Regions from separate parts of the Rhodococcus sp. NPDC078407 genome, predicted to be linked through region 2. Evidence: riboswitches for the same ligand, from Rfam matches in the RefSeq annotation. Region 2 holds a riboswitch; the other holds the start of a gene.
The links. Region 2 has a riboswitch for cobalamin ahead of ACIGGF_RS06240 (ABC transporter substrate-binding protein). Riboswitches for the same ligand answer to the same signal wherever they lie in the genome.
Positions count from the first base shown of each region.

Region 1: linked by a shared signal. The riboswitch ahead of ACIGGF_RS11785 (magnesium chelatase subunit D family protein) and the one ahead of ACIGGF_RS06240 (ABC transporter substrate-binding protein) in region 2 are both predicted to bind cobalamin.

Region 1 covers NZ_JBITUQ010000009.1:88,810-103,421, forward strand. Annotated here, with positions in the region: gene cobO (cob(I)yrinic acid a,c-diamide adenosyltransferase) at 1-343, opposite strand, end outside; gene ACIGGF_RS11785 (magnesium chelatase subunit D family protein) at 354-2,303, opposite strand; cobalamin riboswitch at 2,344-2,494, opposite strand; gene ACIGGF_RS11790 (GNAT family N-acetyltransferase) at 2,580-3,056, opposite strand; gene mqo (malate dehydrogenase (quinone)) at 3,068-4,588, opposite strand; gene ACIGGF_RS11800 (alpha/beta hydrolase) at 4,764-5,804, shown strand; gene mtr (mycothione reductase) at 5,801-7,186, shown strand; gene ACIGGF_RS11810 (alpha/beta fold hydrolase) at 7,193-7,759, opposite strand; gene ACIGGF_RS11815 (cobyric acid synthase) at 7,866-9,395, opposite strand; gene map (type I methionyl aminopeptidase) at 9,436-10,311, opposite strand; gene ACIGGF_RS11825 (LuxR C-terminal-related transcriptional regulator) at 10,450-11,322, shown strand; gene ACIGGF_RS11830 (penicillin-binding transpeptidase domain-containing protein) at 11,390-13,204, opposite strand; gene ACIGGF_RS11835 (GNAT family N-acetyltransferase) at 13,267-14,103, opposite strand; gene ispG (flavodoxin-dependent (E)-4-hydroxy-3-methylbut-2-enyl-diphosphate synthase) at 14,225-14,612, opposite strand, start outside.
Region 2 covers NZ_JBITUQ010000004.1:50,476-65,087, forward strand. Annotated here, with positions in the region: gene ACIGGF_RS06220 (glyoxalase) at 1-137, opposite strand, end outside; gene ACIGGF_RS06225 (nuclear transport factor 2 family protein) at 198-668, shown strand; gene ACIGGF_RS06230 (ABC transporter ATP-binding protein) at 748-1,536, opposite strand; gene ACIGGF_RS06235 (FecCD family ABC transporter permease) at 1,533-2,558, opposite strand; gene ACIGGF_RS06240 (ABC transporter substrate-binding protein) at 2,555-3,583, opposite strand; cobalamin riboswitch at 3,626-3,751, opposite strand; gene ACIGGF_RS06245 (MFS transporter) at 3,759-4,952, opposite strand; gene ACIGGF_RS06250 (LacI family DNA-binding transcriptional regulator) at 4,999-6,051, shown strand; gene ACIGGF_RS06255 (putative bifunctional diguanylate cyclase/phosphodiesterase) at 6,156-7,508, shown strand; gene ACIGGF_RS06260 (TIGR03668 family PPOX class F420-dependent oxidoreductase) at 7,524-7,943, shown strand; gene ACIGGF_RS06265 (GNAT family N-acetyltransferase) at 8,086-8,640, shown strand; gene ACIGGF_RS06270 (hypothetical protein) at 8,622-9,605, opposite strand; gene lysX (bifunctional lysylphosphatidylglycerol synthetase/lysine--tRNA ligase LysX) at 9,905-13,216, shown strand; gene ACIGGF_RS06280 (alpha/beta fold hydrolase) at 13,318-14,214, shown strand; gene ACIGGF_RS06285 (beta-ketoacyl-ACP synthase III) at 14,315-14,612, shown strand, end outside.

The DNA of each region.
Region 1 (14,612 bases), on a different contig from region 2:
CTGCCTCGGCGTGGTCGACGTCGCTCCCCTTCTTACGAGTCCACGACCAGCCCTCGCCCATCTTGTGCCACTCGACGGCTCCGCCGACGCCGGTGCTCTCGTGCAGTTCGCCGAGAGTCCGGAACGCCGCTTCCTCGCCGACTTTCCACTTGGCACTCTTGACGAACTGGAACACCCCGACATCGAACCCTTGGTTCCACGCCCGCAACGCCATCCCGAACGCGGCGGTCGATTTGCCCTTGCCCGGGCCGGTATGGACGGCGAGGACGGGCAGATTGCGGCGCTGACGCGTCGTGAGGCCGTCCTGCGGAACGGTGCCGGCGGCGGGTACACCCTGAGGCATCGCGTGCCCCCTACGCCGCTGCGCGAACGACGGCGGTGACTTGCTCTGCCGACAGGTCCGCAAGCGCCACGTAGCCGCCCCCGAGACACGCAGCGAAATCGGCGGCCAGTCCGAGACGGACCATGCCCGATTCGCAGTCGACGACGACCGAGGCGATCTTGTCCGACGCGATGCGGGCCGCGGCGATGCGGGCGCGGCCGACAGGGTCGGCGCCTCCGGTGGCTCGGCCATCGGTAAGCGCCACCACCAGTGCGCGGCGCAGCGGGTCTCGAACCCGTTCTCGCAGAACGAGTTCCCGGGCCTTCAGGAATCCCTGCGCCAGCGGAGACCGACCACCGGTCTTCATGTTGCGCAACCGGGTCACCGCTACGTCCACCGAGGACGTGGGCGGCAGTACCGTCTCGGCTTCCGTGCCGCGAACGGTGATGACGGCAACCTTGTCACGGCGTTGATACGCATCACGCAGCAGCGACAGCACCGCTCCGGTCACCGCGGAGAGTCGATCTCGCGCCGCCATCGATCCCGAGGCGTCGACGACGAAGACGATCAGGTTGCCCTCACGGCCTTCCTTGATCGCCCCACGCAGATCAGCGGGCTCGAGCTTCAACCGGCCCGAGGTGCGGCCGCGGAGGACCTGATGCTCGGCGGCAGCAAACAGAGTTCCGACCAGATGCAGCCCTCGGCCTCGCTCGACGGTGGGCCGTACCGACCGTCCGTGCGACGAGCGCGACCGCGAGCGTCGCCCCGGCGCACCCTCGCCCACTCCCGGGACCTCGAGCAGCCGGGCCTTGAACTGCGCACCCGGGGTTCCTGCTTGCTTGCTCGTGCCCGCGCCGGAGGGCTGCGGCTGGGAGTTGTCCGAGGTGTCGGCCGACGACGAAGAGGACTCCGAGGACTCGTTCCCGTCGGCACCGTCCGGCACGGGCGCTCCGCCGTCACCGTCGCCGTCCCCGTCGGGGGTCGGATCCGGATCGGGATCCGGTTGCTGCTCGGCCTGTTCCGCAGCGTCGCGCATGGCGTCGTCCAACTGCTTGTCGTCGATGCCCGGCTCGTCGAACGGATCGCGGCGACGCCGATGCGGTAGCGCGAGTTCGGCGGCGATTCGCACGTCCTCCTCGGTCACCTCGCTCGCGCCCCGCCACGCGGCGTGGGCCGACGCCGTGCGCGCCAACACCAGATCGGCGCGCATCCCGTCGACGTCGAAGGATGCGCAGAGGGCGGCGATGCGCCGAAGTTCCTTGTCGCTCAACACCACATCGTCGAGGATCTTGCGGGCCGCCAAAATTTGCTCGGCCACGGCGATGTCGTCGTCGCGGAATTGTGCGGCGAACGCGTGCGGATCACGCTCGTAGTTCATCCGGCGGCGGACGACGTTCATGCGAACGTCGACATCACGCGATGCCGTCACGTCGACGGCGAGACCGAACCGGTCGAGCAGCTGCGGTCGCAGCTCGCCCTCCTCCGGGTTCATCGTGCCGACGAGTACGAATTGTGCTGGGTGCGAATGTGATACGCCGTCGCGCTCGACGTGGACGCGGCCCATCGCCGCCGCGTCGAGCAGTACGTCCACCAAATGATCATGCAGCAGATTCACTTCGTCGACATACAGAACTCCGCGGTGCGCGGCCGCGAGCAGACCGGGCTGGAAGGCGCGTTCACCGTCACGCAGGACCTTCTCGAGGTCGATGGAGCCGACCACACGATCCTCGGTGGCCCCCACCGGAAGCTCCACGAGCTTCGCCGGGTGCGAGCCTTCTTCGTCTTCGACTGCCGGAAGCAGTGTCGCGAGCGCTCGCACCACCGTCGATTTCGCAGTGCCCTTCTCGCCGCGCACCAGCACACCGCCGATACCGGGATGTACGGCACACAGAATCAGCGACAGCCGCAGCTGGTCCTGGCCCACGATCGCACTGAACGGATATCCCGGTTCGGGAACACTCCCACTTTGCTGCACAGCCAATTCCCTTCGTGCCCGGAGTTCCGCGCCGGACGTTCGGTCGAGATACGCGAAGCCGGGCGGCGATCTGGCTGACAGGGGAATCTCCCGATAGAAGAAACTCCTGAACACAGTGGCGGGACCGCGCCTGATTGACACAGGACTTCTCCGCAACCGACTTCGAACCGAACACTACCGCCGAACGAACGAATGCCACACACGGTAGGTCCGTGTGTGGCATTCGTTCCAGGACTGGAGCCTGCGGAACGACCTCGCTGGTAGTCGAGTACTGCGAGAGGGTCAGGCCTCGCTCCACGCGGTGCCGCCACCCCGACGCATCGGGGTGTGCGGAATGCCGTCTTCGAGAACTTCCTCACCGTCGGGCAGGAAGCCGTGCTTGGCATACATGTCGACGAGGTAGCTCTGAGCGTTGATGCGGCACGGCGCAGAACCGACCTCGGCCAGCGCGGCCCGCAGAATGCGCGTGGTGTGGCCCTGTCCTCGGGCAGAGCGCTGGGTACAGAGGCGGCCGATACGGAACGCCTTCTCGCCGTCGTCGTGCTCCTCGAGCAGGCGAAGAGTACAGACCACTTCCCCGTCCCGTTCGAGCCAGAAGTGCCGTGTTTCGGTCAGCAGGTCACGCCCGTCCAACTCCGGATATGCGCACGCCTGCTCAACCACGAACACCTCGACACGCAGCTTCAACAGGTCGTACAACGTGTTGTTGGACAGGTCGAGTGCCCAGGATCGTTTGAGGGCTGCTGCTTGCGTATTCATACCTTTTGCTATCACACACCCGTGGGCTGTGCGACTTCGCGCGTGCTTTCGAGCTCCAGTGTCTTGGACGTCCAGCTCCAGACCTCGTCGAACAACGAGCTCGACTGGGCCAGCTTGACCCCCAGAGACGGAATCATTTCCTTCAACTTGGGCTGCCACGCGTCGTACTTGTCGCCGAAGCACCGCTGGAGTACGTCCAACATCGCCGGGACAGCGGTGGACGCACCGGGCGAAGCACCCAGCAATCCGGCGATCGTGCCGTCCGCCGCGTTGACCACAGCGGTGCCGAACTCGAGCACACCACCGCGCCCCTTCTTGCGGATGACCTGCACTCGCTGACCCGCGGTGACCAGTTCCCAGTCCTTGCCGATCACCGAGGGCGCGAACTCACGCAGAGTGTCCACGCGGTCGGCCTGAGACTGCGCCAACTCGCTGACGAGGTACTTGACGAGCCCGAGTTCGGTCACGCCCACGCCCAGCATGGACATCAGGTTGCCGGGCTTCACCGAGCCTGGAAGGTCGGTGATCTTGCCCTGCTTGAGGAACTTGGGTGACCAGCCTGCGTAGGGGCCGAACAACAGCCCCTGCTCATTGTTGATCACGCGCGTGTCCAGGTGCGGCACCGACATCGGAGGAGCTCCGACGGACGCCTTTCCGTACACCTTGGCCGAATGCTGCGCGATCAGCTCCGGGTTGGTGCACCGCAGCCATTCTCCACTGACCGGGAAACCGCCGAAGCCCTTGATCTCCGCGATGCCGGACTTCTGCAGCAGGTGCAGTGCGCCTCCGCCGGCCCCGACGAAGACGAACTTCGCGTTGACCGTCTTCTTGGCACCGGTGCGCTGGTTGGCCACCTTGACGTCCCAGGTGCCGTCGGATTGCTTGGTGATGTTGCGCACGTCGTGACCGAAGTGCACTGTGCTGCCCGCGGCCGACAGGTAGTTCAGCAGCTGCTTGGTCAAGGCTCCGAAATCGACGTCGGTGCCCTCCTGACTCCAGTTCAGTGCCACCGGATCGGAGAAGTCGCGGCCCTTCGCCATCAACGGCAGTCGTGCCGAGAATTCGTCCTTGGAGTCGATGTACTCCATGCCCGCGAACAACGGATTGGATACGAGTGCGTCGTAACGAGCCCGCAGGTACTTCACGTTGTCCTCGCCGTGAACGAAGCTCACGTGAGGGATGGGGTTGATGAAGTTCTTGGCATCGGAGAGCACTCCGGTCTCGATACCGTGTGCCCAGAACTGCCGGGAGACCTGGAACTGCTCGTTGACGTTGAGCGCCTTGGCAATATCGACGCTGCCGTCCTTGTTCTGCGGTGTGTAGTTCAGTTCGCACAGCGCCGAGTGGCCGGTTCCGGCGTTGTTCCACGCGTCGCTGCTCTCGGCCGCCGCGGCGTCGAGGCGCTCGTAGACGTCGATCGACCAGTTCGGCTCGAGCTGACGGAGCAGCGCACCGAGGGTGGCGCTCATGATTCCGGCACCGACCAGAACGACGTCGGTCTTGATCCGTTTACCCTGCTCTTCTGTGGACACTGGAGAATCGACTTCCTTGTCTGTGGCGGTCTCGACGGGAGAACTGTGCTGTCAAGGGCTGTTCACCCGATGCGGTCAGGTTACTAGCTGGGCCTACCCCATCGGACACCACGTCAACCCGCTCTCGATTGTGCTTCTCGGACGTCGCCTGCGGCGCCCACTACAGTTGTGATCTGTGACTACCTGGGTGCCCGACGTCCTCGGCGACGGCTACGAGCAGACGACCATTCCACTCGGTGACGATCCGGACGGCGAAGGGCAGGTCGAAGCCACTCTCGTCCGGTACCAACCGCCCGGTACCTCGAACTTCGAGCGCGCGGTGATCTACGTGCACGGTTTCACCGACTACTTCTTCCAGCGACACATCGCCGAGCACTTCGCGGCGATGGGCTACGCGTTCTACGCATTGGACCTCCGCAAATGCGGACGGTCCCGCCGTGCGGGGCACACAGCGCACTTCGTGACCGATCTGGCGATGTACGACGTCGAACTGAACGAGTCACTGAACCTGGTGCGCACCGAGCGTGGGGACGCCCCCGTGCTGCTGATGGCGCATTCCACGGGCGGACTCATCCTGCCGCTGTGGCTCAACCGCCTCAACCGCCGGGAAGGCGGCTCCGCCGGCCTCGGTCTGGCAGGCGTCGTCCTCAACAGTCCGTGGTTCGACCTGCAGGGTCCACCCGCCATTCGCAGCGTCGGCACGGCTGCTATCGACGTCATCGGCCGATTCCGGTCCAAGGCGCAAGTACCCGGTGGCGGCCTCGACACCTACGGCTTGTCGCTCGCCGCGTCCGAGAACGGCGAATGGGACTACGACCTGGACTGGAAGCCGCTCGCCGGCTTCCCCATCACTTTCGGTTGGATTCGCGCTGTCCGCCACGGGCACGCGGAGTTGCATCGAGGCCTCGACATCGGCATTCCCTCGCTGATCCTCCGTTCCAAAGTGACGCACTTCTCACGCCGGTACAGCTCTGCCGTCGATGCCGCAGACGCAGTGCTGGATGTGCGCCAGATCGCTCGCTGGGCCGGGTGCCTGGGCGACCGCACCACGATCGTGCCCATCGAGGGAGCCCGCCACGACGTGTTTCTGTCGACCGAGGACGCACGTGCGCGGGCGTTCGAGGAAATGGACGAGTGGATCGAGTGGTTGCACCGAGGCGAGAGCACCGACCACGCGTCGGGCAAAGACCACAGCGAGAGCGGGCACATTTCATGAGCGAGCATTTCGACGTCGCGATCATCGGCTCGGGATCGGGCAACTCCATCGTCGATGCGCGCTTCGACGACAAGAAGATCGCTCTGCTCGAGGAGAACCCGACGTTCGGCGGCACCTGCCTGAACGTCGGCTGCATCCCCACCAAGATGTTCGTGTACGCAGCCGAAGTGGCACTGACCGCACGTAATTCGGCTAAATACGGTGTCGACGCACATGTCGACGCGGTGCGCTGGTCCGACATCGTCGACCGCGTCTTCGGACGTGTGGACCCAATCTCCGAGGGCGGTAAGCGGTACCGCGCCGAGGGCACCCCCAACATCACGCTGTTCGAGGGGCACGCCACCTTCACGGGTCCGCGCACCATCGACACCGGCACCGGGACCGTCATCACCGCCGATCAGATCGTGATCGCAGCCGGATCCCGCCCGATCGTTCCGGAGGCCGTGGTCGATTCGGGTGTCGTTTACCACACCAACAACGACGTGATGCGGCTGCCGGAACTTCCCGAACATCTGGTCATTCTCGGATCCGGTTACATCGCAGCGGAATTCGCGCACGTGTTCTCGGCTCTGGGATCGAAAGTGAGCATCATCGCGCGCAGCGGGGCTCTACTGCGCGCGAACGACGCCGACATCTCACGCCGGTTCACCGAGCTCGCCCGCGCCAAATGGGACGTGCATCTCGACGCCGGCGAGACCAAGACGATGTCGGAGAACGGTCGGCACGGCGTCGTCCTGGCGGACGGCACGAAGGTGCTCGGAGACGCATTCCTCGTGGCGATCGGTCGCGCGCCCAACGGCGATCGGCTCGGTCTCGATGCAGCCGGCATCGAACTCGACGACGAGGGCCGGATCGTGGTCGACGAGTTCGGCCGCACCGCCGCCGAGGGAGTGTTCGCGCTCGGCGACGTTTCTTCTCCATACCAGCTCAAGCACGTGGCCAACCACGAAGCCCGGGTAGTCCAACACAACCTGCTGCAGGACGCGTGGCACGGCGACACGTCGGCGTTGCGCGCCAACGACCATCGCTTCGTTCCCGCGGCCGTGTTCACCGATCCGCAGATTGCCGAGGTGGGCATGACCGAGCAGCAAGCGCGTGACGCGGGACTGAACATCACGGTCAAAGTTCAGAACTATGGCGACGTTGCCTACGGCTGGGCCATGGAGGACAGCCAAGGTCTGTGCAAGATCATCGCCGAGAAGGGCACCGGAAAGATACTGGGCGCACACATCATCGGCGCGCAGGCCCCCACGTTGATTCAGCCACTCATACAGGCGATGAGCTTCGGACTGTCCGCTCAGGACATGGCCCGTGGCCAGTACTGGATTCACCCCGGCTTGCCCGAGGTGGTCGAGAACGCATTGCTGGGGCTCGACCTGTAACCCCGGTCACCAGGGGCTGGTACGAAGCACGATCTCGGTGGCCAGCGCCGCCGACGCGTCGGCGGGAATGTTACGGATGCCGTCGAGTTGGACCACCCGGAAATCCGAGTAGACGAACCGCCCGCTGGCATCGGCGGACGGCCGACCGAGCGAAGACCCGACGACCAGTGTCGTCGGCAGTTCGACGGGCGGGCAGTCGGCCGCTCGTATGGAGCCGTGCTCGTCTGCGATAGCCGGGTGACAGCGGTTCACTGCAATCAAGCTGGCGAAGCGACCGAATGTTCGCGCAGCCAGCGTCCACGCGGGTTCGGCACCCGCACCGCTGCCGACCAGGTGCACCCACGAGAGCTTCAGCTCGTCCAGAACCGCCAGAATGGCGTCGTCGCTGACGCCCTCGACGCTTTCCAGCGCAACGGTTTTCAGGTCGGAATTGTGCAGCCGCTCACTGACGGCGTCGTACACATCCACCGGATCGCCTGCATCGGGAAGCAAGAGAACGGCGTGCCTGCTGTCGGGGCCTGCAACCCGCACCGAACAACGGCCACCCGCAGCACTCACATGCGTGAACTCCATGGGGACGACGGTACTGCCTCGAGTCGCGGCAGAGTGACTGAAGTCCCTCGGTCGACCGAGTCACGAACCGAAGACCTGGTGGGGATGCCGTTAGGACTCGCACACATCACGACACGTGGTTGACGATCGTGTCGAGCCCCGGATCGACGCCGTTCTCGATGAGGTCGAGTACGGCGTCGATGTCGAGGTTGTTTTCCACCAAGTCGGCCAGCAGGTCCAACTGCTGCTCCCGCAGAGCCGCGACCGACGTTGTGGGGGCCACCACGAAGCCCGCGCGGCCCGATTCGCCCGCGACCCAGGTCAGGAACGAGCGCCGGAAATCGTCGGACTCGAGCAGACCGTGCCAATGGGTTCCCACGACACTGCCACGCACACTGCCCTCGCGAACACCCGACGCTGCAGTCAGCAGTGCATCGTCCCCACTACGAACAACTCGTCCGTGATGAATCTCGTACCCGGACACGGAATGTGCGCCGAACCGCTCTGCCCGACCCGTCACTTGCGCCAGCGTCTTCTCGACCGCGAACTCGATGTCGAGGTCGAGGAGACCGAGCCCCTCGACCACTCCGACACCCGACTCGACCGCGTCCGAGATGGTGCGGCCGAGCATCTGGTAGCCGCCACAGACACCCAGAACCGGCCTACCCACAGCGGCGCGCTCGGAAATTGCGCGAGCAAGACCGGTGCGCCGCAACCACTCCAGATCCGACACCGTGGACTTGCTGCCCGGGACCACGACCAGATCCACATCCTCGAGCCGAGACGGCTCGGTTACCCAGTGCACCGACACCCCGGGCTCGCAGGCCAACGCCTCGACATCGGTGGTGTTGGAGATTCTCGGCAACCGCACCGCCGCGACGCGCAACCACTGCGAGCCGTGCGGTGGACGCGGCCGCCCCACCGGAGCATCGGGAACGGTCCCCAGAGAATCTTCGGCGTCCATCCACAGGCCGTCGGCGAACGGGACGACGCCGTACGTCGGCCGTCCCGTCAGCGCGCGCAGCTGATCGAGGCCTGGTGCCAGCAGCGCTGGATCACCGCGGAACTTGTTGATCACGAAACCCGCAACGAGCGCTTGATCCCCCGGAGACAGCACCGCCACCGTGCCGAACAGATGGGCCAGCACTCCCCCACGGTCGATGTCTCCCACCACGATCACCGGCAGGGACGCCACCGTCGCCAACCCCATGTTGGCCAAATCCGTGGCGCGCAGATTGATCTCGGCGGGCGAGCCCGCGCCCTCGCAGATCACCACATCGAATTCTGCACGCAGAGAAGCCAACTCGTCCGCCACCACGGCGCGCAACAACTGCCGATGCTCGATGTAGTTGCTCGCACTCACCTGCGCCACGGCCCGCCCCCGCACCACCAACTGCGACGTCCGGTCACTCCCCGGTTTCAGCAACACCGGATTGAACCGCACACTGGGCTCGAGACCACAGGCCGCCGCCTGCATCGCCTGGGCCCGACCGATTTCACCGCCGTCGAGCGTGACCACCGAATTGTTGGACATGTTCTGCGCCTTGAACGGTGCCACCCGCACACCCCGTCGCGCCAACATGCGACACAGACCGGCCACCAACACACTCTTACCCGCGTCCGACGTCGTCCCCGCGACGAGCAGCGCGCCCTTCAGTCTCACGGCATTCGTTTTCTATTCACTCCGCAGGCTCCGCTCACGGGAGCGTCAGGATCTCGCTACCCGTCTCGGTCACCACGAGCGTGTGCTCGAACTGCGCGGTCCACTTCTTGTCGTGCGTGACCACCGTCCAACCGTCGTCCCACATCTCGGCGTTGATTGTGCCCAGGTTGATCATCGGTTCGATCGTGAACGTCATTCCGGGTTCGATGACGGTGTCCACCGACGGCTGGTCGTAGTGCAGAACGACGAGTCCGTTGTGGAAGGTGGTGCCGATGCCGTGGCCGGTGAAATCCTCCACGACGCCGTAACCGAACCGGTGCGCATACGACTCGATGACGCGGCCGATCACGTTCAGTGCACGCCCTGGCTTGACCGCCTTGATGGCACGCATTGTGGCCTCATGCGTACGTTCGACCAGCAGGCGGGCTTCCTCGGACACGTTGCCGGCCAAGAAGGTTGCGTTGGTGTCGCCGTGGACGCCGTCGATGTACGCGGTGACGTCGATGTTGACGATGTCGCCGTCCTCGATCACCGTGGAATCCGGGATGCCGTGGCAGATGACCTCGTTGAGCGAGGTGCAGCAGGACTTCGGAAAACCCTTGTAGCCCAACGTCGACGGGTACGCGCCATGATCGATCATGTAGTCGTGAGCGATCCGGTCGAGCTGGTCGGTGGTGACTCCCGGTGCCACCGCTCGGCCCGCTTCCTGTAAGGCCCCGGCCGCGATCTTCGAAGCCACCCGCATCTTCTCGATCACCTCGGGGGTCTGCACCCACGGTTCGCGGCCTTCCGCAACGGTCGACTTCCACGCGTATTCGGGGCTCTCGATGGACTTGGGTACCACGAGGACGGGCGACACGACGCCTGGTACGAGTGGCTGGCGGGGCTTGCTCTCGGCGGTCACAGACATGGTGTCCAGAGTAGTCGGCGCGTGTTCGGCCCCGAACCGCAGCGCAGTGCCCGAACCAGTCCGAACAGCGCATGCCGCAGTGGATATGATGTGCATCACGTTCGTCGCTCACGCAACCGACGCGAGAAGGGAAGACCCGTGGTCCACTCGAATGTGTTGCGGCCCCGTGACGGCGATGCTCTACGCGCCGAGTTGCGCCGGGTGGCGGCCACGTCCGATGTGCCGGTCGTGTTCGGCGGTGAGGTCTCCTCGGACACTCTGTACCTGAGCGAGTTTCATGGGACCAGAACCCGCGGGCTCGACGGACTTGCCATTCCGTCAAGATCCGGTCTCGGCGGACGCGTCATGGAACAGCGCAGGCCCGCGGCCGTGAGCGATTACGGCGCATCGATGTCCATCACACACCATTTCGACCGACCGGTGCTCGGTGAAGGTCTCAAATCCATACTCGCAGTACCGGTGGTCGTGGCCGGAGTAGCGCGAGTGGTGATGTACGCGGCGCTTCGCGAGCGCGGTCCGCTCGGCGACCGAGTCGGCGACTTGATGACGACCGCTGCCAGACGCCTCGGCCAGGAGATCGCCGTGCGTGACGAGGTCGACCGAAGGGTCCGACTGTTGGCAACCACCCGCACGACACTCGATTCGGATGTCGCGCGCGCAGCCGAATTGCGCGGCGTCCATGAGGAACTGTCCGATCTCGCCCGTTCGATCGGTGACACCGCGATCCGGCGCAGACTCGACGCCGTCGCAGCGCGCGTGGCCCAGTCACTCGGCGAGCAGCTCCCCCACGATCGACGAACCCAGGAGATATCGCAGTCGTTGACGCCACGCGAGATCGACGTCATTTCACAGGTAGCGCTGGGCTGCACAAACATCGAGGTCGGTGCGCGCCTGTCGATCGGTGCCGAGACGGTCAAGTCGTATCTGCGCAGTGTGATGCGGAAAACCGGTTCGCACACCCGCTACGAAGCCGTGGTGGCGTGCCGTCGGCTCGGCGTGCTGCCCTACTGAGCAACGCCCCCTGAACATCACGCCCCCTGAACATCGCGCCCCCTGAACATCGCCTACCGCAACGCGGTCAGTATCCGGGCGGCAACTGCTCGAACATCTCTCGGGTCACCGCAACCGCGTTGTCCGAACTGCCGCCGCGCACCACGAGGGTGGCGAAAGCGATGTCTCCGCGATAACCGACGAACCACGAGTGCGAGCCGCCGTCGACCTCTGCTTCGCCGGTCTTGCCGTAGACCTCGCCCTGGTCCGCGATGCGCTCGGCCGTACCGCTGGTGACCACCGAGCGCATCATCCCGCGCAGTCCGTCCACCATCTCCGGCTCGATCGGCGGATGATCTCCGGTGATCACCGTCTCTCGGCCCACCAGCAAATTGGGGACGGGCGTCGAGCCGTTCGCCACCGTCGCAGCGGCCAGGGCCATTCCGAACGTCGACACGACCACTTTGCCCTGACCGAAGCCGTCCTCGGTGCGCTGAACAAGCTCTTCGGCCGGAGGCACCGAACCGGAGTCGGTCGGCAATCCGACCACGTCGTAGTCGGGCCCCACACCGAACTGAGACGCCGCGACGGTCAATGCGTCTGGCGACATTTCGCTGGCGAGCTTGGCGAAGGAGGTGTTGCACGATCGCGTGAACGCCGTACTCATCGTCACGTTGCCGAGCGCGAACTCGTTGTAGTTGGGCACACTGCGCTCCCCGATCACGATGCGACCCGGACACGGGACGGTACTGCCCGGGGTAGCCAGTCCGCTCGAAATGGCCGCGCCTGCAGTGATGATCTTGAAAGTCGATCCGGGTGGGTAAAGACCGGCGGACGCAACCGGCCCGTCCCGATCGGCCGCAGGATTCTGCGCCACCGCGAGAATCGCACCCGTCGACGGTTGGATGACCACGGTCATGGCCTGTTCGGTGCGCGCGTTCACCGCTCGCTGCGCAGCAACCTGGATGTTGCGATCGAGACTGACCGACAACGACGGAGACGGCTCCGGTGGGGTGTCGGTGAGGACATCGATGTCGATGCCGTTGCGGTTCGTCGTCACCACGCTCCACCCGGCCTTGCCGTCGACCTCGTCGATGACGGCCTTCTTGACCTGGCCGACCAGGTCCGGCGCGAATGTCGGATCGGTGGACACCAGATCCGATTCGTCGGACGCGGTGACTCCCGGAATCTCGGTCAATGCCGCAGATATCGGCTGAAAGTCACTGTCTCGCAGCAGCACCACCGGGTAGTCGCCGTCGACCGAGGTGGCCGATTCCACGATGGACTGCGCGGTGATGGACGCATCGAACGGCGTCAGCAACGTCGACAGCGCCGTCGCCGAGGCCACGACGTTGTTCGCATTCGCCGAGTCGAACTTGATTCGGTGCACGACACCGGGAACCAGCACATCGGTGCCGGAGCGCTCGTTGACTCGCGCGCGCGGAGCCGCAGTGGACCGCAGGGACATGGTCTGGGTGTCGCCGAGCTGGGGATGGATGTCCGACGCCGTCCAGCGCACCACCCACTCACCCTCGCTCCGGCCCATGTTCAATTCACCGTCGTACGTCCACTCCCGATCTCTCGGCAACTGCCAGGTGTAGGTGTATCCGACCGTGGCGGTGTCGCCGTCGACCTGTACCGACGTCGTGTCGGCATCGAGAGCCTCGGCCTGGAGATTGGTCCACGCCTCGGCCAGCGCTGTGGCCGCCGCGTCGGGCTTGTCGGTATCCGCGGCCGCTGCCGCGATGTCGTTGGACTCGAACGCGGCGAGAAAGGCTTGCGCGGCCGGCTCCGGGCCGTCGGGCTTGGGGGTACATCCGGTGAGGGCAGCAGCAATGACGGCTCCGACCACCGATACCGCGCCGACCCGATACCGCACTTCGGTTGCACCACGAGATCTCATTGCGCCCCATCGTAATAGGGCGGGACCTTCACCGACGGTAACGAATCGCGGTTCGCGACAAGCTAATCGAGCAACACCGTGGTGAAGGTGGCCACCTGGGTCAAGCCGATTTTGGCGTACGCACGGCGTGCGACGTAGTTGAAACTGTTGACGTACAGGCTGGCGGTGCGGCCTTGAGCGACCACCGAGTTCACCACCGCCGCGGTACCGGACGCTCCGAGACCGTGCCCGCGCCGATCGGGATGAACCCAGACCCCCTGGATCTGTCCCACCGTCGCAGACTGCGATCCGATCTCGGCCTTGAACACGACGCGACCGTCCTCGAATCGAGCCCACGCACGCCGCGCGGCAATCAGACTGGAGATCCGTCGCCGGTATCCGCGGCCGCCGTCGTTCTGCCTCGGGTCGACTCCGACTTCCTCGATGAACATCGCCACTGCCGCAGTCAGGTAGACGTCCAACTCCTCGGGACGAACCAGACGTACGTACGGATCGGGCGTGACGGATGACGGAACCGACGTGGCGAGCAGTGGCTGTTCACCGCGAACCTCGCGGGCAGGGCCCCAGTCGGTTTCGAGCATGTCCCACAGCGGCAGGGTCAATTCGGCGCGACCGACCAACGAGGAACACAATCGTGGGCCGCGGCATGCACGATCGGCGAACGAGCGCAGATCGTCACTCGATCCGAGAAGGGGCACGAGGTTGGCACCGTAGAAACAGAGCGACTCGTCGGGGCCGCCCCTGCTCCACATCTCACCGTGAAACGACCGAGGATCCAGTCCGGATTCCTGAACCCGAGCGGCGACCATGCATGTCGCGACGGGGTCGGCATCGAGCACCCGCAAGACATGCGCAACGTCCCGATTACCGAGAGGCTTCGCACCGAGGAGCTTGAGCACCTACCGACCTCCTGACCCACCTATCGCGCACCCGTCGATCGAGCGTGCACCGAATCATTCCAGAGAACGTGTTCCCCCGGTGGCAGTGCGACAAACCGGACGAAGATCGGGGTCGCCGTGCTCAGCTGACGGTCACCACCGGAGCGCCGCCGTCGGCACTCTCATCCTTCTCGAATTCCTCGGCGATGCGCATCGCCTCCTCGATCAAGGTCTCCACGATCTGCGCCTCGGGCACGGTCTTGATGACCTTGCCCTTGACGAAAATCTGGCCCTTGCCATTGCCCGAGGCCACGCCCAGATCAGCGTCCCGCGCCTCGCCTGGCCCGTTCACCACACAGCCCATGACTGCAACGCGCAGTGGGATTTCCATGCCTTCGAGGCCCGCGGTGACCTCGTCGGCGAGGGTGTAGACGTCGACCTGTGCACGTCCGCAGGACGGGCACGAGACGATCTCGAGCTTGCGCGGACGCAGATTGAGCGATTGCAGAATCTGGTTGCCGACCTTGATC
Region 2 (14,612 bases):
ACCCGAAACCAACAACCCCCACGCACAGCCAACATCGGCGGCTTCGCGATCTCCTGCCAGCCCAGCGCACCCGCGTAGAACTCACGCTCTCGGTCTTCGCCGCCCGCCGGACATGCGACCTGCACGTGGTGAATCATCGAACGAACGTACCGCCATCTCGATTGACACGCCGGTGAACGGTAGGCAAACGTATGGGTATGCAACTGAGATTTCTGGCCGGCGTCTCGACGGCCTTCGCAATCAAGCTCTTGGTGATGCGAGCTCTGACAGTCCAGTTGCAACGAAATATCGAGGCTCTGAACAACGGCGATTACCGTCCCCTGCTGGCGTCGTTCCACCGAGACGCCGTACTCAAATTCGCCGACGGTGACAGCCGCTGGTCGGGCACCCATCGTGGCCGCCCTGCCATCGAGAAGTTCTTCCAGGACTTCGTCGCCGCCGGCATCAAAGGTCAGATCACCGAAATCTTCAGCGGCGGCGCACCCTGGCGAATGACGCTGCTCGTGCGCTTCGACGATCACGCACACTCGGCCGACGGCACCGAGTACTACAGCAATCGCACGGTGCTGCTGGTGCGTACCAGCTGGGGAAAAATCGTCTCGCAGGAAGACTTCTTCGAGGACACCACACGCATCGATGCATTCGAGAAGAAGCTGCGCCAACTCTGAAATCGCAGGCCCGGTCCTCCGCTGCGCCACTTCTGCCGGCACTCGATGTGACATCTGGTGGCCTTTTCGGGGGTCGATGTCACATCGAGTGGACTCCGGGGTGGGTAGGTGTGGGACGGCGATAGGTCACCTGTGGATAGTTGTCGGCATTCGTCACGCTGGCCTGCACGTTGTAGACCGTGCGAACCAGGTGCTCGGTGATCACGTGTGTCGGAGTTCCCGATGCCACGATGGTGCCGTTGTTCAGCACGATGATGCGGTCGCAGAACATCGCAGCGAGGTTGAGGTCGTGCAGGGCGATGTAGCTGCTGAGGGGTAAGCCAGCGACGAGGGTGAGGATGTCGAGTTGATGCTGGATGTCGAGGTGGTTGGTCGGCTCGTCGAGCAGTAGTTCCGTGGGCTGTTGAGCCAGAGCGCGCGCGATTTGGACGCGTTGGCGCTCGCCGCCGGAGAGAGTGTGCCAACGCCGGCTGGCTTTGGACGCCATGGCGGTGTCGTCGAGGGCCCGGGCTATTGCGATGTCGTCTTCCGCTGCTTCTCCGCCGAGTATTCCGTGGTGCGGTATTCGCCCGAGTCGGACGACGTCGCGGACGCTGATGTCGACGTCGGTGTGGGAGTGTTGGTCGACCAAGGCCACGCGCCGGGCGACCCGCCGTCGACGCACCGTGCGGAGGCTGTCTCCGTCGAGCAGCACGTCGCCACTGTCGGGCGCGACGATGCCGGCAAGGATTCGCAGCAGGGAAGACTTGCCCGATCCGTTGGGGCCGATCAAGCCGATGGTCTCCCCGGGCTCCGGCTCGAAGCTGATGCCGTCGAGAATGGGGTGACCGCCGCGTGTCCAGCGAATGTCTCTGGCGTGCAGTGTCATCTGGATCTCCTGAGCCGGAAGAGAATGAGCGCGAAGGCCGGGACTCCGATCAGTGCCGTGACCACTCCCACGGGTATTTCCTGAGGTGCGAACACTGTTCGCGCAATGGTGTCGACCCACACCATGAAGATGGCTCCGATGACCACCGTCGTCGGTAGCAGTCGGCGGTGCCGCGCCCCGACGAGAAAGCGAGCAGCATGTGGGAGAACCAGCCCCACGAATCCGATCGCCCCTGCGGCGCTGACGAGCGCGGCAGTGATCAATGCGGTGATGATCAGCAGGAGGATTCGCACCCATTTCACCGCAATGCCGAGGGATGCGGCCGCGTCGTGCCCGAAGGTGAATGCATCGAGGGCGGAGGTGTTGAACAGACACACTGTCACTCCCAACAGCGTGACCGCACCGCACAGCGCGACGTCCATCCAGTCGGCACCGCTCAAGGAGCCGAGCAGCCAGAACAACACGCCCCGCGTTTGTTCGGCATCGGCGGACGAGATGACGATGAACGACGTCAGAGCCGAGAACAATTGAGTACCAGCCACTCCCGCCAGTACGACTCGGTCGTTTCCACCACCCGCTCCAGCGGCGAGCAGCATCACCAGGACGAACGACAGCAGCGCTCCTGCGAATGCTCCGGTCGACAGCGACAGTGCGCCGCCGCCGACGCCGAGTACTGCAACGACGACCGCGCCCGTGGATGCGCCCGACGAGATTCCCAATACGAACGGGTCGGCGAGGGGGTTACGCAACAGCGACTGCATGATGGCTCCGCACAGTGCGAGGCCTGCACCGCAGACGGCAGCGAGCAGCGTTCGGGGCAACCGCAACTGCCAGACGATGCCGTCGTCGATGCGGCTCACACCTGCCGATCCGATTCCGATGTGCCCCAGAATGACTCGATACACGTCGGCTACCGACACACTGGCCGGACCGATCGTCACGGCCACGCCGATCGAGAGCACCAGCACCGCACACCCCCCGAGCAGAAGCGGGATCAGCAACCCGCGATCGGTTCGGGTCATCGGGTGGCCAGGCCCCAGTTCTGCAGGGCGGCAGCCACTTTCTCGACGCCGTCGACGGTGCGGATCGAGGGATTGAGGTCGGCTCCGTTGACGACGATGTAGCGCTTGTTCTCGACGGCGCTCAGTCGACTCGTGACGGAATTGGATTCGAGACATCCGATCTTGCTGTCGAAAGCATCACCGGCGATACTGCGTCGACTCAGGTCTGTCAGCACAAGCGCAGTGGGATTTCGGTCGAGAACGCTTTCCCAATTCACCTGTGGCCATTCATCGGTGGTGTCGGCATAGATGTTCTCGGCACCGACAGAATCAGTGATGATGCCCGACGAGCCGCAGCACCCGGCCATGTACGGGGTGTCGGTATCGGCGAACCAGTATGCCAACGTCACTCCCGCGGCGTCGACGGCATCGGACGCTGTCGCGAAGCGGTCCTGCAGATCGCCGACGAGCCGTTCGCCTCGGTCACGCACGTCGAAAATAGCCGCGAGATCCCGAATCTCGTCGTAGACGGTTTCTATTTCCAGCGGTTGGGTGCGGGCTCCGTCGGAGTTGACGCTCTCGTCGGTCTTGCCGGTGCAGTCGGTGGGCGAGAGGTAGTTCGGCACACCGAGTTGCTCGAACTGGTCACGGTCGGCCACACCTCCCGCCCCGAGGGTGCCGCCGAACGACGCCGAAACGAAATCCGGCTCGGCATCGAGCACCACCTCCAGTGACGGCTTGTTGTCCGCCAGCCTCGGAACCTTCGCGTTGTCGGTTTCGAGATCGGCGCGCACCGGGTCGGTCCACGTGGCGGTACCGACCATCCGGTCCGCGAGTCCGAGAGAAAGGAGGATTTCCGTCGAGCCCTGATTCAACGACACGGCGCGTTGGGGCGGCGCGTCGACGACGACCTCGCGTCCGCAATTGTCGATGGTCAGCGGATAATTGCCGGACGTGTCGGTGGACGCCTGCGGGGTCGCTGCGCTCGAGCAGGCGGCAAGGACAAGGATCGAGACAGCGCCGAAGACGGCGAGAGTGGTGCGCATCGAAGAGCTTCCTGCTTGGGGCTCGTGTCGCGGAGCCGCGGGTGGGGGTGAATCACGACGACCGAGCATTCGGACTTCGAGCTCTCACCCGTCACCGTTGCGCGCCAGCTCCGGAATTGCACCGGATTCCCTCGTTCGTCGCGTGCCGACCATATCCTGCGGGGTACCTCGACGGTCAGCGTGCCGTCACCGGCTCCTGGGCATGGTTGCGCGGAAAGGTCCTGCGCGCCGATACGACGACGATCAGCGCTGCCGCGACGAGCACGGTGGCAGCGGCAGTGACGGCTGCGATGCCGCTGACATCGACGACCACTCCGCCCACCAGAGCGCCGGTGGCGATGGCCAGCTGGAAGGCGACGACATAGATTGCCGAAGCCTTGTCCGCATCGGCCGGAGCAGCCCGCACCACCGCCGACTGGATGCACACCGGGAGTGTGGTGAATGCCATCCCCCACAACGCAATGGCCACGACAGCGAACACGGCGAAGCTGCCCGGCGCTCCACTGAGCGTGCACCACAGAACTGCCACCGCGACGGCAACGGCACCGAGGGCTGCAATGGTGGAGTGACGGGGCCAACGGTCGTACGTTCTGCCGATCACCCAAATGCCCACGACTCCGAACAGGCCGTACAGCATCAACATCAGCGTCAGAGTGGTTCCTGCCGAACCGATTGCGCGATCGACGATCAGAGCGAAATAGGTATACGCGGCGAAATGACCGAGGACGGCCAGAAACGTCACACCACACAGAATCGTCAGGGTGCCGTCGAGCACCCGTGGTGTCTTTTCGGTGTTCGAAAAAGTGCGACCGGCCGGTAGGGAGGGGAGTACGAAATACAAGGCTACCGCGATGGCGGTCGCCACCAGACCGAGAATCGTTGCTGCGGTGCGCCATCCGAGCCATTGCCCCAGTGCGGCGGTGAGTGGGTTGCCTGCAACCAATGCCAACGATGTGCCCGCATACACCGTGGCGATGGCCTTGCCTTGCTTTCCCGGCAGCGCAAGCGACGCCGCGACGGGCGCAACGACGGCCCAGAAGATGCCATGCGTTGCGGCGCAGAGCATGCGCGAGATCACCAGCATCGGGTAGCCGATCGATAAGGCCGAGAGAACTTGCGACAGTGCCAGAGCGGCAACGGTGATGACGACCACGCGTCGACGTGGCCACTCGCGCACGAACCTGATCAACGGCATCGTCATCACGGCGACGCCGTAGGCGTAGAAGGTCAGCAGGAGGCCGACGGCCGATTCGGTGACACCGAGGTCGCCGGATATCTCCGGGAGCAAGCCCACCGGCAGGGTTTCTGCCGTGACGTAGATGAAGGCGGCTGCAGCGAGCACGAGCAGCTTCGGAGTGGGTGACGACATGATGTGTATCGTTACACACCGTGTGTTGCCGCGCTACAGTAGGCCGGTGAACACTCGGGTGACCATGGCCGACGTCGCCGCGGCCGCGGGCGTTTCCACGATGAGTGTGTCCTACACCTACAACCGACCGAGCCGCGTTTCCGACGCCACCAAGGACCGCGTCCACGCGGCAGCGGCCCACCTCGGCTATACCGGACCCAACCGCGCGGCCCGATCGTTGCGCAGTGGCAAGCACAACAGCATCGGAGTCGTACTGGGAGAAAAGCTCACCTACGCATTCGAGGATCCGCAGGCTCGACGTTTCCTGTCCGGAATCGCCGACGCGTGCCTCGACGCCGACACCGCACTGATGATGCTGCCGAACCTGCACCGGGACAACGACAATGCCCGAATCCGTGACGCCCAGGTCGACGGATACGTGGTGTGGACCACCGAGCGCGACGACCCACTCCTCGACGTGCTCGTCGACACCGGCCGCCCCACCTGCATCCAAGGTGGGCCCGACCATCCGGGCCTGGAGTGGATTGCCATAGACGACCGCGCCGCGGCGGACGCCGTGGCCACCGTTGCGTTGGAGCACCGCAAACACCCGGCGATCGTGGCCTTACGACCCGATTCGCGACGCACGTCGTCGGTGACACACGGCGCGGACCCGTCGAGCATCTCGATGCCGGTCACGCGCGCCCGACTCGACGGTTACCGCGACGCGTGCGTGCGTCTCGGCATCGACTGGTCGACGGTGCCGACCCTGTTCACGACTCACAACGGGCGCTCAGAGGGTGATCGTGCGGCGCGTAAGCTACTACAGGACAATGCAATCGACACATTGCTCGTGATGAGCGACGAGCTCGCCCTCGGAACGCTCGATGCGGCGGCGGCGTCCGGAATCGACATTCCCTCGACTCTTGCCGTTACCGGATGGGACGACTCCGACGCCGCAGCGGCCGCGGGGCTGACCACGGTGGCGCAGTCCCTGTTCGACCAAGGGCGTTCGGCGGCTCGGTGGGTGCTCGGACTGAGCGAGCACGTGGACGCCGCCGCCTGGAAGGTACAAGAGCGACGCTCGACAGGACCCGAAAATGGGCCGCAAACCAAGTAGAACGTGATCTAATAGGTCGTAAAAAGGGGATGAGCCCGGTTTATAGCGTGATAGCAAACTCTGAGCTAGTATCCGTTGTGGCTGTCCGGCCATGAGGGGGAACTGTGAGCCGAGAGCACGACGCGCCGCCCCGTCATGTCGCCGTCACCCGGCACGATGCGCTGACCGGGCTTGCCAGTCGTGAAGAAATCCTGGCACTCATCACAACCGAGTTCGACGACGACAGCTCGGACAACCACTTCAGCGTCCTACTGGTCGACATAGACGGATTTCGGGAGTTCAACGACGCACTCGGGCCGGCCCTGGGCGACGAACTGCTGTGCATGATCGCCGACCGACTCGTCGCGTCTCTGCGCCCCGGTGACACCATCGGCCGACTGGCCGGCGACGAGTTCGTCGTCATCGCACGTCGATGCCACTCCATCGCCGCCCGCGCGATGGCCTCCGGATTCGCCAGCATCTTCGAGCCCGCCTTCGAGCTGGGCAGTCGACAACTGACCCTCACCGCCAGCGTCGGGGTCGCCTCCACTACCGACATCGACATCAGCGCAACGCAATTGCTTCACAATGCCACGGCAGCGATGCACGCCGCGAAAGCCGTCGGACGGAACAAGCATCACGTCTTCACCGACGAGCTGCATCACACCAACCGCACGCGCCTCGAACTCATCGAACGGCTCCGCGGCGTCGCCATGGTCGAGCGCGAACTGACAATGGTCTACCAGCCCATCGTCGAACTGGCGACAGGGAACGTCGTCGGTGCAGAAGCCCTCATCCGATGGGACCACCCCGAACTCGGGCTGCTGATGCCGGACACCTTCATCCCTCTCGCCGAGGACGCGGACCTCATTGTCCCACTGAGCATTTGGATCATCACCGAGGTGGCGCGCACGATCGCCGACTGGCAGGCCCGCGACATCCACCTCCAGATCGGAGTGAACGTCAGCCCCGCGCACTTCGCAACGGGAAACCTCGCCACCGACGTCATCGCCATCGTCGACGCCTACCGCATCGAACGCGGACGGCTTGCAATCGAACTCGCCGAATCACAGACCCTGCACGATCTCGACGCCGTGCACTATCAACTCCGCGACGTCCAACGCCACGGCGTTCTCATCGCCATCGACGACTTCGGCTCCGGCTTCTCCTCCCTCGAGCGGCTCGCCACCCTACCCGTCGACATCCTCAAGATCGACAAATCCCTCACCCAACACCTCGACAGCGACAACCTGCATCGACGCCGCGCCATGATCACGCTGTGTACAGCCCTCGTCGACGTCACCGCCACACTCGGCAAAGACACCGTCATCGAAGGAATCGAGACCGCAGAACAACTGCAGATCTGCACCGACATGGGCGTAACCTTCGGCCAAGGACACCTACTCGGGCGGCCCATGTCCAGCGCGGCACTCGAACAACTCATCGCCCGACACAGCACCCACAGCGAATCCGCTTAACCCGAGGAACCGAACGTGAAGATAGACAACGAAATTCAACGCTTCACCGACGTACCCCGAGCTCAGCTCTCCACCATCAACCCCGACGGCACACCACACCTGGTTCCCATCGTCTTCGCCGTCGCGCCCACCGGCGATCGCATCTTCACCGCCATCGACTGGAAACCCAAGACAACCCAGAAACTCCAGCGACTCGACAACATCCGCGCCGACCCCGCCGTCAGCCTCATCGTCGACCACTACACCGACGACTGGTCCCAACTCTGGTGGATCCGCGCGGACGGTAACGCCCACATCGCCGACTCCTCCAGCACCGAAGGCACTCTCGCCACCGACACCCTGGTCGCGAAATACAGTCAATACGAAAACAACAGACCCAATGGTCCAGTCATCATCATCGAAAAACTGTCCTGGCGATCCTGGTCGGCTTCCTGACCCGCATCGCACCCCCGTCCCACTCGATGTGACTTTCGATGGCCTTTCCACCCGTCGATGTCACATCGAGTGGACCTACGGGAGGCGAGTGAGCGCGGAAAACCGCTCGCCGATATGCCGCAGGGCCGCCAGACTGGTCATCATGGTCCCTGCACCTCCCGAATGGATCGAGACCGATCGCCTGGTCATTCGTCGCGAGTCGGCGCACGATGCCGTCGCCGTTGCCGAAGCGATCGCCCGCAATAGAAGTCGACTACTGCCGTGGATGGGATGGGTGACGGACGAAGCTGCCCAGGTCACCGTACAGATGGCTCGTATCGCAGTTGCGCGCGAGCAATGGGAGGCCGGCGAGATGTTCGATTTCGGAATATTCGATCGCGCCGACGGGTCGTTCATGGGCAAGATCGGAATGCATCGCCGAATCGGTCCGAGCGGAATCGAATTGGGGTACTGGCTCGACGCCGACGCCGAAGGACGTGGGGTGATGACCGAGGCGACGGCGAGGCTCGTCGAAGAAGCACTCGAGTTGGATGACATCAAACGTGTCGAAATACATTGTGACGCAGCTAATTCGAGGAGTATAGCCGTACCCGAAAGGCTAGGTTTTGCTCTGGATCGCGTCGAGCATCGGTCGATCGCTGCCGCGTCCGAGACCGGCCGACACATGGTGTGGGTGTATCAGCCGGATCGTCGATAGATCCGGTCCGTTGTCGGACGCGCTCTGACGTTGGGACGCTCGCGTGCCTTGGCCTGTTCGTAACGTGCCCGCAGATCCGACAGCACCCGTTCCGGATCGTCGCGTACGTCGCTCGGAAGGTGCGTCACCACGATGAGACCGGCGTTCTGCGCGCGCTCACGTCGCTCCACGGTCGCTCGGTGTGCAGCTGGCGACAGGTGGTACTCGAGCGAGTCGATTTCCCAGTCCAGTGCAACGTCGTCGAGCCAATTATCGGCGATGAGTAGGAACTTTCCTTGCGCGTCGAAGATCGCCACATTGTGTTGCATTTCCGGAAGTCCGCTGCGGGCGTACAGCTTCTGGGCCTGAGCTTCGGCCACGGAATGTGCGCCCGCAGCCAACTCCCGCAACACTCGACGAGGCATCGCAGTTCCTCGTGTACTGCCGGCGTCGAGTTCCTTCAGGATCGCCTCCACAGTGGCCGCACCCCGCTGCACGACGCTCGCGATCAAAGCCATGCACTGCTCGGTGTTCCTCATCCGGCGAACCGCATCGCACAAACAGCGGACAATCGGCGCGACGCGTAGCCCCGATTTGATCTCTGCCATGGGCATCCGCCATGTACGTTCCACCGATGCGAAGCCCACAGATTTGCGATGTTGCGACTCGGGAATGAGCGCGAACGTCTCCTCGAACGAGCCGGAGGTACCCAATCCATGCAAGGCCAATCCGGCCCGACCACTGATCACAGCATCGCGGCCACAGTAGATCGACACAGCAGTCGCCCGTTCCACAGGCGTCAACGACCGGTTCTTCAGGAACACCAGTCCGGGTAGCGCCCGAGACCAGATGCCGTCGGGCAGGGTGCGTCGAACAATTGTTTTCGACGCCACCCCGAGCTCGAGCAGCCGCGCCGTCCGTACCAATCCACGATCCGACGCAGCCGCGATCACCTTCGCATCGATTTTGGCGCCGCCCCGCTTCATAGCCATGATGATGCGCTTGCCGGACGAGACGACTTGCCTATGACGATGGGAAACACCTTGGGCTGTGGATAACTCGGACCCTGTGGACAAACGCCGGGCAATCCGATGTGAACAACACGACGCTCGGGGTCACCCGGCCCCGAGATGGGCACCCGAGGTCCACTCGATGTGCCATTGACCGTCGAAAAGGCCACCGTCGGTCACATTGAGTGGGCGGGGCGGCAATTGATTGTCCGACTCGAGATCGACGGGGATACCGTTTACCGTGCACGGGTGCATTCTGACTTCGGGAGTGAGATATGACGGCGACAGCAGCTTCCTCGGAGCGGTCCGGCTCTTCGGTTCCACGGTCGTTTTCGCCACCCGAGCGCGGTCGTTTGCGGGAGGTTCCGCATATCGCGGGGCTGGTGCTAGGGGTGTTCGCGGCGGCGGTGTTTCTGTGGAGTCTGTCGCCGACTCTTCGTTACTTCGTTCACGTCCCTCGCGAGTATGTCGACAGGTACTACTTCGATGCTCCGGATACGAGCTTGTCGTGGGCGCTCGTTGTCGGGCTGTTGGCGGCGGCGTTGGCGAGTCGTAAGCGGATTGCGTGGTGGTTGCTGACCATCTATCTGGTGTTGTCGGCGATCACCAATATCGTCGAGGGAGTCGAAGAACAAGACGTCAGTTCGTGGATCGCGCTGGGGGTCCATGTCGTAGCGGCAGGGTTGCTGATTGCGGCCCGGAAGGAGTTCTACACCCGCGTCCGTCGTGGCGCGGTGTGGAAGGCGCTCGGCGTCCTCGTTGCCGGAGCGGCGATCGGGACGATAATCGGGTGGGCGCTGGTTGCGTTGTTCCCCGGGTCGTTGCCGGAGAGTCAGACATTTCTGTGGTCGTTCAACCGCGTCACAGCGTTGGCGACGGTGGACAACGAACAGTTCGACGGCAGGCCCAACGGATTCGTCAACACGGCATTGGGACTGTTCGGCGCAATGGCGCTGTTGGCTGCCGTGGTCACGCTGTTCCGATCGCAGCGGTCCGGCAATGCGCTCACCGGTCGCGACGAGTCGGCTCTGCGCGGCCTGCTCGACAAGTGGGGCGCCGACGATTCCCTCGGCTACTTCGCAACCCGCCGCGACAAGGCCGTCGTCTTCGCCACCAGCGGCAAGGCGGCGGTGACGTATCGCGTCGAGGTCGGGGTGTGCTTGGCCAGTGGGGATCCGATCGGCAACCCGGAGGCCTGGCCGCATGCGATCTCGGAATGGTTGGACCTGGCCGAGAAGTACGGTTGGACGCCGGCTGTCATGGGGGCCAGCGAGATCGGTGCGACCGCCTACAGGCGGGCCGGTTTGAGCGTCCTCGAACTCGGCGACGAAGCAATCCTGAAAACCAAAGATTTCAACCTCAATGGACGCGAGATGCGCCCCGTGCGTCAGGCGGTCAACCGGGCTCGCAAGGCGGGTGTCGTGGTCACCGTGCGTCGTCATCGCGATATCGCGACGGAGGAGATGAACGAGATCATCGCCTGTGCGGATGCGTGGCGCGATACCGAGACCGAGCGCGGCTTCTCGATGGCCTTGGGCCGCCTGGGTGATCCCCTCGACGGCGATTGTCTTCTGGTGCAGGCGGTTCAGGGCGAGAAGATCATCGGTGTTCTGTCCTTGGTGCCGTGGGGTCGCACCGGTGCGTCACTGGATCTGATGCGTCGGGATCCCGCGTCGCCGAATGGTGTGATCGAGCTGATGGTGACCGAACTCGCCACCGGTGCAGACCATTTCGGCGTCAGCAAAATTTCGCTGAACTTCGCAGTGTTCCGCGCGGCGTTCGAGGAGGGCAGCCGGATCGGGGCCGGACCGGTGCTCCGGATCTGGCGCAGCGTGTTGGTGTTCTTCTCGCGCTGGTGGCAGCTCGAGGCGCTGTATCGCTCGAACGTCAAGTACCTGCCCGAATGGGAGCCGCGCTACCTCTGCTTCGCGGACAGTCGTGTGCTGCCCAAGGTCGGCGTCGCCTCGGCCATCGCCGAGGGATTCCTGACCCTCCCGACCTTTCGGCGCGGTTCCCAGCACACCGGCTCCCATGTTGCAGTGCCCGCAGCATTGGTCGACGCCGAGGACATCCACTCCGACGGGAGCGGACCGGACACTCCCGTGGACGAACCAGCACTCGGCCGCAAGCGCCCCGACCAAGTGCGCGTTCGTATGGCCAAACTCGATCGCCTCGAAAGCGAGGGCGCCGAAGGCTATCCCGTCGCCTATCCCCCGACACACACGGTCGAGGCTGCGGCAGCGTCGCCGCAAGGCACCACGGTGCGTATCGCCGGACGCATTCTTCGAATTCGCGACTACGGCGGTGTCGTGTTCGCGGTGGTACGCGACTGGTCGGCCGATATCCAGGTCCTCTTCGACCGCGATCGCGTCGGAGATTCGATCGAAAACTTTGCTGCCGATTTCGACCTCGGTGACCTCATCGAGGTCAGTGGTGTCATCGGCCGCAGCAAGCGCGGGGAGCTGTCGCTGCTCGCGTCCGACTGGCGAATGAATGCCAAGTGCCTGCATCCGTTGCCGGACAAGTATCGCGGTCTCACCGATCCGGAAGCTCGGGTGCGGCAGCGATATGTGGACCTGGCGATCAATCGGGACGCTCGCGCTCTGCTGATCGCACGCTCGAATGTGGTGAAATCCCTGCGTGATTCGCTCGATGAGCGCGGATACATGGAAGTCGAGACCCCGATCCTGCAGCAGGTACACGGCGGTGCGAACGCGGCACCGTTCGTCACGCACATCAATGCCTACAACCTGGATCTGTATCTTCGGATCGCACCGGAGCTCTACCTCAAGCGGCTGTGCGTCGGCGGTATCGAGAAGGTCTTCGAGATCGGCCGAGTGTTCCGCAACGAGGGCGCGGACTTCAAGCACAATCCCGAGTTCACAATCCTCGAAGCTTACGAGGCACACAGTGACTACGAACGCGCCATGGTGTTGTGCCGAGAGTTGATTCAGCGAGCGGCCGTCGCAGTACACGGTCGCGAAATCATTCTGCGTCCCGATGGCCCGAACGGGGAGATGATCGAGATCGACATCTCCGGCGAATGGCCCGTCAAGACACTGCACGGTGCCGTCGCCGAGAAGTTGGGTGTTCCCGTCGAACCGTCGACTCCGCTGGACGAGCTGCAGCGGCTGTGCGACGAGAACGAGATTCCGTACGAGAAGACCTGGGATGCGGGAGCCGTCGCACAGGGAATGTACGAACACCTCGTCGAGGACTACACCGAGTTTCCTACGTTCTACAAGGACTTCCCGACGTCGATGTCACCGTTGACGAGGCCGCATCGAAGCATCCCAGGAGTCGCGGAGAAGTGGGATCTCGTCGCATGGGGCGTCGAGCTCGGTACCGCGTACAGCGAATTGACCGACCCCGTCGATCAGCGGCAGCGCCTCACCGAACAGTCGCTGCTGGCGGCGGGCGGAGACGAGGAGGCCATGAGCTTGGACGAGGACTTCCTGCAGGCGCTCGAACGTGGAATGCCGCCGACCGGCGGTCTCGGTATGGGCGTCGACCGGGTCGTCATGCTCATCACCGGCGGAAGCATTCGCGAAACTCTTGCATTTCCGCTGGCCAAGCCACGTCAGTGACCGTTGTCGGCGGCCGATTCGTCGAGCGAATGTGCAAAACGGGGAAAATGATGGAAACTGGAGTGTGAAACAGACGGCAGGTCGGCAATGGTGGGGAAGACATGGATCACGGAAATCGAACCGAGCGCAGTGCGTTGTTTCCCGTGAAACATCCCCCCGGCCAATATGTCGAGGTGGACGGGCAACGTCTGCATCTGTTCGTGCGCGGAACCGGCCCCACGGTAGTCCTCTGCGGCGGCCTCGGCAGCAATTGGTTCGACTGGGACGACATCGTCGACATCCTGAGCGCGCACCATCACGTCGTCGTTCTCGACCGCCCCGGCTTCGGACTCAGCGATCCCCTACCCGCCGGTGCCACGCCCACCGTCCGCGGGGAAGCAGACCGCATCATCGGAGTTCTCGACGCACTCGGCGTCACCGAACCAGTGGTGGTCGCCGGCCATTCGATCGCAGGCTTTTACGCCGAAGCCGTCGCACGGCTGTACCCGTCGCGCATCCGCGGGATTCTGTTGCTCGATTCCAGCGCAGAATCCAACCCCCGGCGCTTCATCCCCGGTGTCGTGCGCGTCGAGGCGGCGCGCGTGGTCGCAACCGCCCTCAGCAAGACCGGCGTGCAGAAGCTGTTCGGACCACACGTGCGCCGCGTCCTGAACCAGGCGACACCGCCCGACGGCACACCGCAGGAGACATTCGATTGGGTCGACGACATCTACCGCAGGCCCACCTACCTCGCCGCTGCACTCGTCGAAGACGTCGTGTACCCCGACCTGGCCGTCGAACTGAACAAACTGCGCAAGCGCTCGTCGCTGGTCGTTCCGGTCATCGTGGCGGCAGCCCACACCGGACGACCCTCCCCGTGGGGCAAGAAGTGGATCAGAACTCAACGCAAGCTCGCCGAGTATCTGCGCGCCGACTTCACCGTCGTCATGCCTGCCCACCACCACGCCATGATCGACAAACCCGCCGAGGTAGCGGCACTCATCACCGAACTGGTGTGAACCCCTCGAGGCGACGCACGTAACGTGTCTCACCGAGCCCGCAGCCCAAGACCCGAGCCGAAGCTCGGCGATGGCGCGGTAGCACGAGAGGAAATTGAAGATGGGTGCGATCAGCACGACGCAAGGTAGACAGTCGAAGATGCTCGGTTTGGGCGTTCATCGCCCGGAACGAATAGTGACCAACGACGAGATCTGCGAGTTCATCGACTCCAGTGACGAGTGGATCCAGACACGTTCAGGGATCAAGAACCGGCGCTTCGCCGACCCCGAGGAAAACGTCGTACAGATGTCCATCTCGGCAGGCCGCAAAGCCCTCGAAGCCAGTGGAATCACCGCCGATCAGGTCGACACCGTCATCGTCGCCACCTCGACGCACCTCGAACTGACACCCCAGGCAG